DNA from 2 places in the Methylophaga sp. F7 genome. Region 1 is predicted to be linked to the other one. Evidence: predicted binding sites of a transcription regulator. Region 1 holds the regulator's gene; the other holds the start of a gene.
The links. Region 1 encodes PhoB, which activates phosphate uptake and scavenging genes when phosphate is short. Its sites were predicted from a motif close to GNNTGTCATAAAACTGTCANAT; they were not measured.
Positions count from the first base shown of each region.

Region 2: the regulator PhoB is predicted to act here: its motif matches at 2,113-2,134, upstream of pstS (phosphate ABC transporter substrate-binding protein PstS).

Region 1 covers NZ_CM166511.1:3,002,179-3,006,608, reverse strand. Annotated here, with positions in the region: partial or broken gene AC08OG_RS15085 (inorganic phosphate transporter) at 1-591, shown strand, start outside; gene arsJ (organoarsenical effux MFS transporter ArsJ) at 650-1,873, shown strand; gene phoB (phosphate regulon transcriptional regulator PhoB) at 1,955-2,647, shown strand; gene AC08OG_RS15070 (DUF3329 domain-containing protein) at 2,660-2,932, shown strand; gene phoR (phosphate regulon sensor histidine kinase PhoR) at 2,980-3,948, shown strand; gene AC08OG_RS15060 (PstS family phosphate ABC transporter substrate-binding protein) at 4,090-4,430, shown strand, end outside.
Region 2 covers NZ_CM166511.1:1,161,603-1,166,032, reverse strand. Annotated here, with positions in the region: gene AC08OG_RS05945 (methanol/ethanol family PQQ-dependent dehydrogenase) at 1-1,556, shown strand, start outside; gene pstS (phosphate ABC transporter substrate-binding protein PstS) at 2,200-3,258, shown strand; gene pstC (phosphate ABC transporter permease subunit PstC) at 3,389-4,366, shown strand; gene pstA (phosphate ABC transporter permease PstA) at 4,363-4,430, shown strand, end outside.

The DNA of each region.
Region 1 (4,430 bases):
GCTGGTATTCCGCTTTGGGTCATGGCTGTGGGGGCGCTAGGTATTGCTATTGGTTTGGGCCTGTATGGTCCAAGACTGATTCGTACCGTAGGCGGTGAAATTACCGAGCTGGATCAGATGCGAGCCTATTCAATCGCTATGGCTGCTGCTTTGACCGTCATCATTGCCAGTCAGCTCGGTTTGCCGGTCAGTACAACGCATATTGCGATTGGTGGGGTATTCGGGGTTGGATTCCTGCGTGAATGGCTGGATGAATCAAATAAAATCGAACGCCAGATTGATCGCGAAAAAGCCGAAATCAAAGATGATAAAAAGATGCTCAATGCACTACGCGGGGAATTGAAAAAGCTGGAGAAAAAACCCTCCAAAACCGTGGATGAATATCAACGTATTACCGAGCTTTATCGGCTGATTGAAGAGGAAGAGTCCGCGCTGAAAAAAGCCAAAAAAGTCCTCAAAAAAGAAAAGAAAAACCTGTTCGTTAAACGCGATATGGTGAAAAAGATTGTCACAGCTTGGGTGGTAACCGTTCCAGCAGCGGCAACCTTGTCAGCCTGCATCTTCTTTATGATAAAAGGCATCATGCTGTAATCAAATCTTCATTAAACTGACATATTATTTTCAGCTTATTTGTCAGGATGATTTGAACATGCTGAATAAACTTAAAGCATTGCCCATTGCGATTCAGCAATATCTGGTAGTGACTTTCAGCTACTGGGCGTTTACCGTGTCCGACGGTGCATTACGCATGTTGGTTGTATTGTTTTTCCATCAACTGGGTTACAGCCCGCTTGAAGTGGCAATGCTGTTTGTTCTGTATGAGTTCTTCGGCATAGTGACAAACCTGGTCGGTGGCTGGCTGGCCGCCAGATTAGGGTTAAACGTCACTATGCATCTGGGCTTGTTATTACAGGTCATTGCATTGGCAATGCTGCTGGTGGATCCGCAGTGGCTCACCGTGGCTTATGTCATGGTCGCGCAGGCGCTCTCCGGTATTGCCAAAGATTTGAATAAAATGAGCGCCAAATCCAGTATCAAAATGCTGGTGGCTGATAATGCGCAATCAACCTTATTTAAATGGATATCCATCCTTACCGGCTCCAAAAATGCCCTGAAAGGGGTTGGCTTCTTTGTCGGTGCGGCCCTGCTTTCCTGGATCGGTTTTCGTGGCGCCATACTGGCTATGGCGGTTGTGCTTCTGGTAGTGTTGATTTTCAGCATCGTCATGTTGCAACGCGACTTGGGTAAAGCCAAAAACAAACCAAAATTCAGTGATATCTGGTCAAAAAGTCCGCCGGTTAATCATTTATCGTTGGCACGGTTCTTTTTGTTTGGTTCTCGAGATATCTGGTTTGTGGTGGCCTTGCCGGTGTTTTTGCATGCCCAATTACAGTGGTCACCTATTTATGTCGGTGGCTTGCTGGCGGCTTGGGTAATTGCTTACGGTATTGTGCAAGCGCTTGCGCCTAAACTGACTGGCTTTTCCAGGCAAAACGCTCCTGATGGCTATCATGTCTGGCTATGGTCCTTACCCCTCTTTGTGTTGCCGTTATTGATTGCCGCCTCGGTATATTTTGAATGGGCTGTCATACCGGCTTTAACTGTCGGCTTGTTAATTTATGGCGCTATCTTTGCGATCAATTCTGCAATCCATTCCTATCTTATCGTGTCATATGCTGATGCGGCTGGGGTGTCGCTGGATGTCGGTTTTTATTACATGGCTAATGCGGCTGGAAGATTGTTTGGTACATTATTATCTGGCTGGGTCTATCAGGTTTCCGGGTTAGCAGCATGTCTGGTCATTTCTGCCTTAATGATTCTGTCCGCCAGTTTTATTTCAAAAATGTTACCGCGCAAAGACCAGACTGTATAAAGCTTTCAGCGTTGTTATCAAATTGTCATATTTAGCCGTTAAGCTTTACTCTTAGAAAAATAGTTCAGGAAAAAATCGGATATGAGCATATCAGTATTACTGGTTGAAGATGACGCCGCCATTCGTGACATGATTAATTTCAGTCTGCGTCAGGCGGGATTTACCTGCGAAGCAGTCAAGGATGGCGAAACGGGTCTGGATTGGTTAAAAAATCAACAGCCAGACATGATTTTGCTGGATTGGATGTTACCTGGAATTGATGGCATCGAGTTTATCCGCCGTCTGCGTGCCAATGAGTTTTTAGCATCCATTCCCGTGATCATGCTTACCGCTAAGGGTGAAAGTGAAGATATGGTGAAAGGTCTGAGCGTCGGTGCTGATGACTATATAAATAAACCGTTTTCCCCACCTGAATTAATTGCACGAATTAAAGCGGTTTTACGTCGTTGTCGTCCGATGGAAGATGACGAAGCACAGAAACTGCAGATGGGTGAACTGGTCATGGATACCAAAAGTCACCGGGTATCGGTGAATGGTGAACGCATTGAATTGGGACCGACCGAATTCCGTTTACTACACTTTTTTATGAAAAACCCAGAACGCGCTTATAACCGTTCCCAGCTGCTGGATTTTGTCTGGGGCGATACCGTATATATAGAGGAGCGCACAGTGGATGTGCATATTCGTCGTCTGCGTAAGGCGCTGGAACCCAGCGGCCATGACAACCTGGTACAAACCGTTCGCGGTGTCGGTTACCGTTTTTCTGCTGAATAGCAGGATCGTCTGATGCAATGGGATTATTGGCGTTTACTGACGGTGCTCAGCCTGGCCGGTTTTATTGGATTGGTCTTAGGTCATATGTTGGCCTTCATGTTTGTTGCCGCGCTTATATACATCTTCTGGATGCAGAGTAAATGGAACCAGTTGCAGGCATGGCTGGATAAACCTAAGAAAAACAGTTCTCCGCAAGCCGAAGGGGTTATTGATGACGTGTGTCGGCAGATAGAACAGATGCGCGCACAAAACAGCAACCGTAAAAAAAGCTCACCGGTTATTTAAAACGTTTCCAATCGGCCACTGCGGCTTTACCTGATGCGGTGGTGGTAATGGGCGAGTTTGGCCAGGTCAGTTGGGCCAATACCTCAGCCATGACGTTATTGGGAATCAACTGGCCGCATGACAATGGCGTCAGAGTCAATAATCTGGTTCGCGACCCGGCATTCCAAAAATTACTGGAACTTGATGGTGATGCCGAGGAATCGGTTATAGCCGTTTCACCGATGAATGATCGCATTCAGCTTGAATTCAAAGTCGTTCGGTATGCCAGCAAGGACAGGTTGCTGATCGCCAGAGATATCACCCAGACACAGAAACTGCAGCGTATGCGGCGTGATTTTGTGGCCAATGTATCGCATGAATTGCGTACACCATTGACGGTTTTACGGGGGTATCTGGAAACCTTGACCACGGAAAGTGATCAAGAGCTCTGGCAACAGGCATTACCGGTAATGCAGCAACAAAGCCAGCGAATGCATCTGATGATCAAGGATCTGCTGGCGTTATCCCAATTGGAAACCGGTGAAAAGCCGCTGCAACACCGACCTACAGATATCTGCAAGTTGCTGCATAGCGTTGTTGAGGATGCCAAGCGATTGGAACATTTTCATCAGCATCAGATCAACCTGCACTGCCTGAGCGAAAAATGGTTGAAGGCAGATGCTGATGAACTTCGCAGTGCAATCTCCAATCTGGTGTTTAACGCGGTCAAATATACCCCAGCAGAAACCCAGATCGATGTCAGATGGGATATCGAAGGTGAGTTTGCTGTTATTGAGGTAAAAGATACCGGTGAAGGTATCGCCCAACATCATCTCGACCGCTTAACAGAACGCTTTTATCGTGTTGATAGTGGTCGTGCCAGGGAAACCGGTGGTACAGGACTGGGGCTGGCTATCGTCAAGCATGTGTTGCAACGACACAAAGCTGAGCTGATGATTCAGAGCGTTATTGGTGAAGGATCAAATTTTAAGTGCTGTTTTCCCGCCAAAAGTGTGATGGATAAAATAGACATTTAGCCTTACTGACTACTGTTTTCGGTCATGTCACAGTATTGTCATATTTCTTTCATATCCTTGTCACAGTTAATCGCGATACTGCTCGGGTGCTCAACGCGGTAAGCGTTGGAACTTATTTTTAACCCAAGGAGTTAATGACTCATGTTCAAGAAAAAATTTGCTTTATACGGCGCCGCTTTGGCAATGACGTTTTCCGCTGCCAGCTTTGCAGACGTCGATCCAAACCTGCCAGAGTATGAAAAAACAAGCGGTGTTTCAGGTAGCTTATCAAGCGTCGGTTCTGACACATTAGCTAACTTGATGACCTTGTGGGCAGAAGAGTTCAAACGTGAATATCCTAATGTCAGCATCCAGATTCAAGCGGCTGGTTCTTCAACTGCGCCTCCTGCGTTAACTGAAGGTACATCAAACGTTGGGCCGATGAGCCGTGAGATGAAAGACAGCGAAATCAAAGAATTTGAAAACAAATACGGTTACAAACC
Region 2 (4,430 bases), 1.2 Mb from region 1:
GTCATGAGGGTAACTCGCTGATCATTGATGATGTGATGTATGTTCATACACCTTATCCAAACATCGTCTACGCGCTGGATTTGAATAATGACGGTGCAATCAAATGGAAATACGAACCCAAACAAAACTACGATGAAACGGTTCCAGTAATGTGCTGTGACGTGGTCAATCGTGGTTTATCTTATGGCGACGGTAAAATTTTCCTCAACCAGGCGGATACCACGTTGGTGGCGTTAGATATTAATACCGGTGAAGTGCTCTGGTCAGATAAACGTGATACCCCCACTACCGGCGCAACCAATACCGGTAATGCCAATGTCTTTAAAGACAAAATCATTGTGGGTATATCTGGCGGTGAATTTGGTGTTCGTGGCTATGTTCAAGCCTATGATATGAATGGCAAAACACTCTATAAAGCATACAGCACCGGCCCTGATGACGAAATGATGATCGATCCAGAAAATACCACCGCTATGTTGCAACCAATCGGTAAAGATTCCTCATTGAATTCTTGGCAAGGCGAGCAATGGAAAATTGGTGGCGGCACCACCTGGGGCTGGTTCTCCTATGATCCTGAACTGAATCTTTATTACTACGGAACCGGTAATCCATCTACCTGGAATCCGTTGCAACGCCCCGGTGACAACAAATGGACCATGTCCCTGTTTGCTCGTGATCTGGATAGCGGTGTGGCCAAATGGATCTATCAGATGACACCGCATGATGAATGGGACTATGACGGTGTTAATGAAAATATTCTGGTAGACCAGAAAGTAAAAGGCAAAATGCGTAAGATGCTGGTGCATTTTGACCGTAACGGCTTTGGTTACTCCATGGATCGTGCAACCGGTGAATTATTGGTGGCTGAAAAGTTCGACCCAAGTGTTAACTGGGCCAACAGCATCAATATGAAAACGGGACTTCCGGATCGCGTTGCTACCTATTCACCTGAAGCCAATGGTGAAGATACTCAGACAACCGGTATCTGTCCTGCAGCCCATGGTGCTAAAGATCAACAACCTGCGGCTTATTCGCCAAGAACGGGGTTGTTCTATGTGCCAACCAACCATATCTGTATGGATCTGGAACCGTTTGAAGTTGAATATTTAGCTGGCCAGCCATACGTCGGTGCTGAAGTGAATATGTTTGCAGCCACCAAAGACAATATGGGTAACTTTATTGCCTGGGATGCTCGTGAAGGTAAAATCGTCTGGACAAATCCTGAACGGTTCTCAGTTTGGTCAGGTGCAATGGTTACTGCTGGTGACGTGGTGTTTTATGGCACGCTGGAGGGCTATCTGAAAGCTTTGGATGCCAAAACCGGACGTGAACTTTGGCGCTTTAAAACCCCATCGGGCATTATCGGCAACGTTAATTCCTACAAACACGATGGTAAACAATACATCTCAATTTTGTCGGGCATTGGTGGCTGGGCCGGTATTGGTATGACCAATAATCTGGAAAATGATACTGATGGCCTTGGCGCCGTAGGTGCCTATAAATCCCTGTCAAGCTGGACCACACTGGGTGGTGTATTAAGTGTATTTAGCTTGTAACGTAATGTAAAAGCAGCTTCATAAGTTGGCCCGGCACTATTAATGAGTGTCGGGCTTTTTTATTTAGCAAACTTGATTTCATTAGCTACTCGTAAAAATGTTTAGCCCTATTTTAGAAATTTACGAAAATGCTGAATTTGAATTGTTCAAAAGTGTATAGGCTTCGATTGATTGATAAATATCAAATTTCCTGCCACGGCCTTAATAATACGACACAACTCTCTTTAATAATCTTTGGTAGTGCGCATTAGATTTAAAGGACTGCTGTGGAAATCCCATTGTGAAGATCTGAGATCTTTTTGCCGTTGAGGATTATTGTGACATCTCTTTCTTTAGCAGTGATTTCAATGGTGTTCCTTTTGTCGCCGGCCTAAGTCATTGGATCCTCATCAGTGAAAAAGACAATTCAACTGGAACCATCAGTCTGTTCCAAACGTTGGTCGAAAATGTTCACTTCATAGCAGGATCCAAACGTCATTGCTGACGGATTCTGCCAACAAAAAATGTGACTTATCTAAATAGCTCCCTGACGCACATAGAAATACAACTTATTAGCCTTTGTCATAAATGTTTAACAAACCGCCAATAGACTGAGCGAACTGTAAATCGAGTGTTTTACTTTTTTCAATTGTCAGGAGTTTTTATGAAACTATTTGCGAAGAGCGCAAAGTCAGTTTTTGTCATTGGCGCACTTATTGGTGCCATGAGTTCAACAGCTGCATATGCTGATCTTAAATTGAATGGTTCTGGTGCAAGTTTCCCAGCACCACTTTATAACAAGTGGTTTAAAGACTACAGCAAGCAAACCGATGGCGTTCGTGTTGATTACCAATCAAAAGGTAGTGGCGCAGGTATTCAGGATTTCATTAACGAAACAGTAGATTTTGCAGGCAGTGATGCTGCGATGAAAGACAGTGAAATAGCCCAGGTCAAAAAAGGCACTATCCTGTTACCAGTAACGGCGGGTGAAGTTGTCATTTCATACAATCTTGATGGTGTTAACGAACTGAAACTGCCACGTGATGTTTATCCGGAAATCTTCCTGGGCAACATTACTAAGTGGAATGACCCGAAAATTCAGGCTGCTAATCCTGATGTAAAACTTCCTGACCAAAACATTACTGTTGTTGTTCGCTCTGATTCAAGTGGTACCAGCTATGTATTCACTAATCATCTGGCAGCAATCAGCGATAATTTCAAAGAACAGGTTGGTGGTGCAAAAGCACCAAACTGGCCAAGTGCTGGCACAATCGTCAAAGCACCTAAAAATGATGGTGTAACAGCAACTATCAAACAAACACCTGGCGCAATTGGTTATGTTGAATATGGTTTTGCCAAACTGACCAAAATGCCTACTGCTCTGCTGGAAAATCAAAAAGGTAACTTTATTGAAGCCGGTGGCGAAACAGGTGCTTCAGCCTTAGCGACGACCGCTTTCCCGGAAGGTAATCTGCCAAACAGTGATGTACCGGATCTTCGTGCATGGGCAACTGATCCATCGGGCGATGATGCTTACCCTATCGCAACATTCACCTGGTTACTGGTTTACAAAAATCAGGGTGAAGAGAAAGCCAAAGCATTAAAAGACCTTATTGAATACATGATCACAACTGGGCAGGAATCATCTGAAGCAATGGGTTATATCCCGTTACCAGAAAATGTTGTTGAAAAAGTTCGCAACGCTGCCAGCATGATTCAGTAATCACTCTTGGTTATCTGATAAAACAATGCTGCAAGTGTTTTAAACACTTGCAGCATTTATCTGTTCAAGCGTCTGAAAATTTGATGTTAGCGATATTTACTATAAATATTCACGATTGATAGGAACACAAATGGTTCACGATCCTTTTAAAGATTCCGCGAGTGGCAAAACGCTGTCCGCTCCTCCTTCTCCCAGTGATTACATGAAAGATTCCGTCTTTAGATCTTTCGCTTATTTATGTGCTTTATCAATCATACTTTTATTGGCTTATATCGTCTTTGAACTCGGTTCTCAGGCCTTACCTGCGATTAAGGACCATGGTTTAGGATTTATCACTGGTACTACCTGGGATACCAACCAGAATGAATTTGGCGTGTTACCTGAAATTTGGGGAACGTTATACAGCTCACTACTTGCCCTGCTGATTGGTGGCGGATTAGGGGTGGCTATTGCCATCTTCCTGACCCAGGGCTTCATGCATGCCAAAATCGAAGTGATGTTCAGAACCATCATAGAGCTGTTAGCGGCTATTCCTTCAGTAGTTTATGGTTTATGGGGTATTTACGTGCTTATCCCGCTAATCAGGCCGGCTGCCAATTGGCTACATGAAACGTTTGGCTGGTTTCCCTTGTTTAGCACAGATTTAAGCGGTCCAGGCTTGGCTCCCGCGGCGTTAGTGCTCGCCATTATGATTCTCCCGACTGTAGCGGCCATTTCGGCCGATGCTTTCCGTCGTATCCCCTACAAAGTTAAAGAAGCAGCCTATGGCATGGGGGCAACAAAATGGGAAGTTATTCTTAAAGTCATGCTACCAACAGCCTCCTCCGGGATTCTGGCAGGTTTGGTATTGGGATTTGGTCGTGCCTTGGGCGAAACCATGGCGCTGGCCATGTTAATCGGTAACGTTAATGACATCAGTGTCTCGCTGTTTGCACCTGCTAACACACTGGCATCCCTGCTTGCTTCAACCTTCCCTGAAGCTGGTCAGATTGAAATTCAGGCACTGATGTATGCGTCACTGGTCCTGCTGCTTATCACCTTTGTGGTCAATGTTGCCGGTCTGGCTGTGCAGCAATACACCATGCGTAAATTTGAGGGTAAAAAATGAGTCAGATTAACGAACAGGTTCTGCCACCAAGAATCAATTTGCCTAGCCTTGAAAAAAATGTACT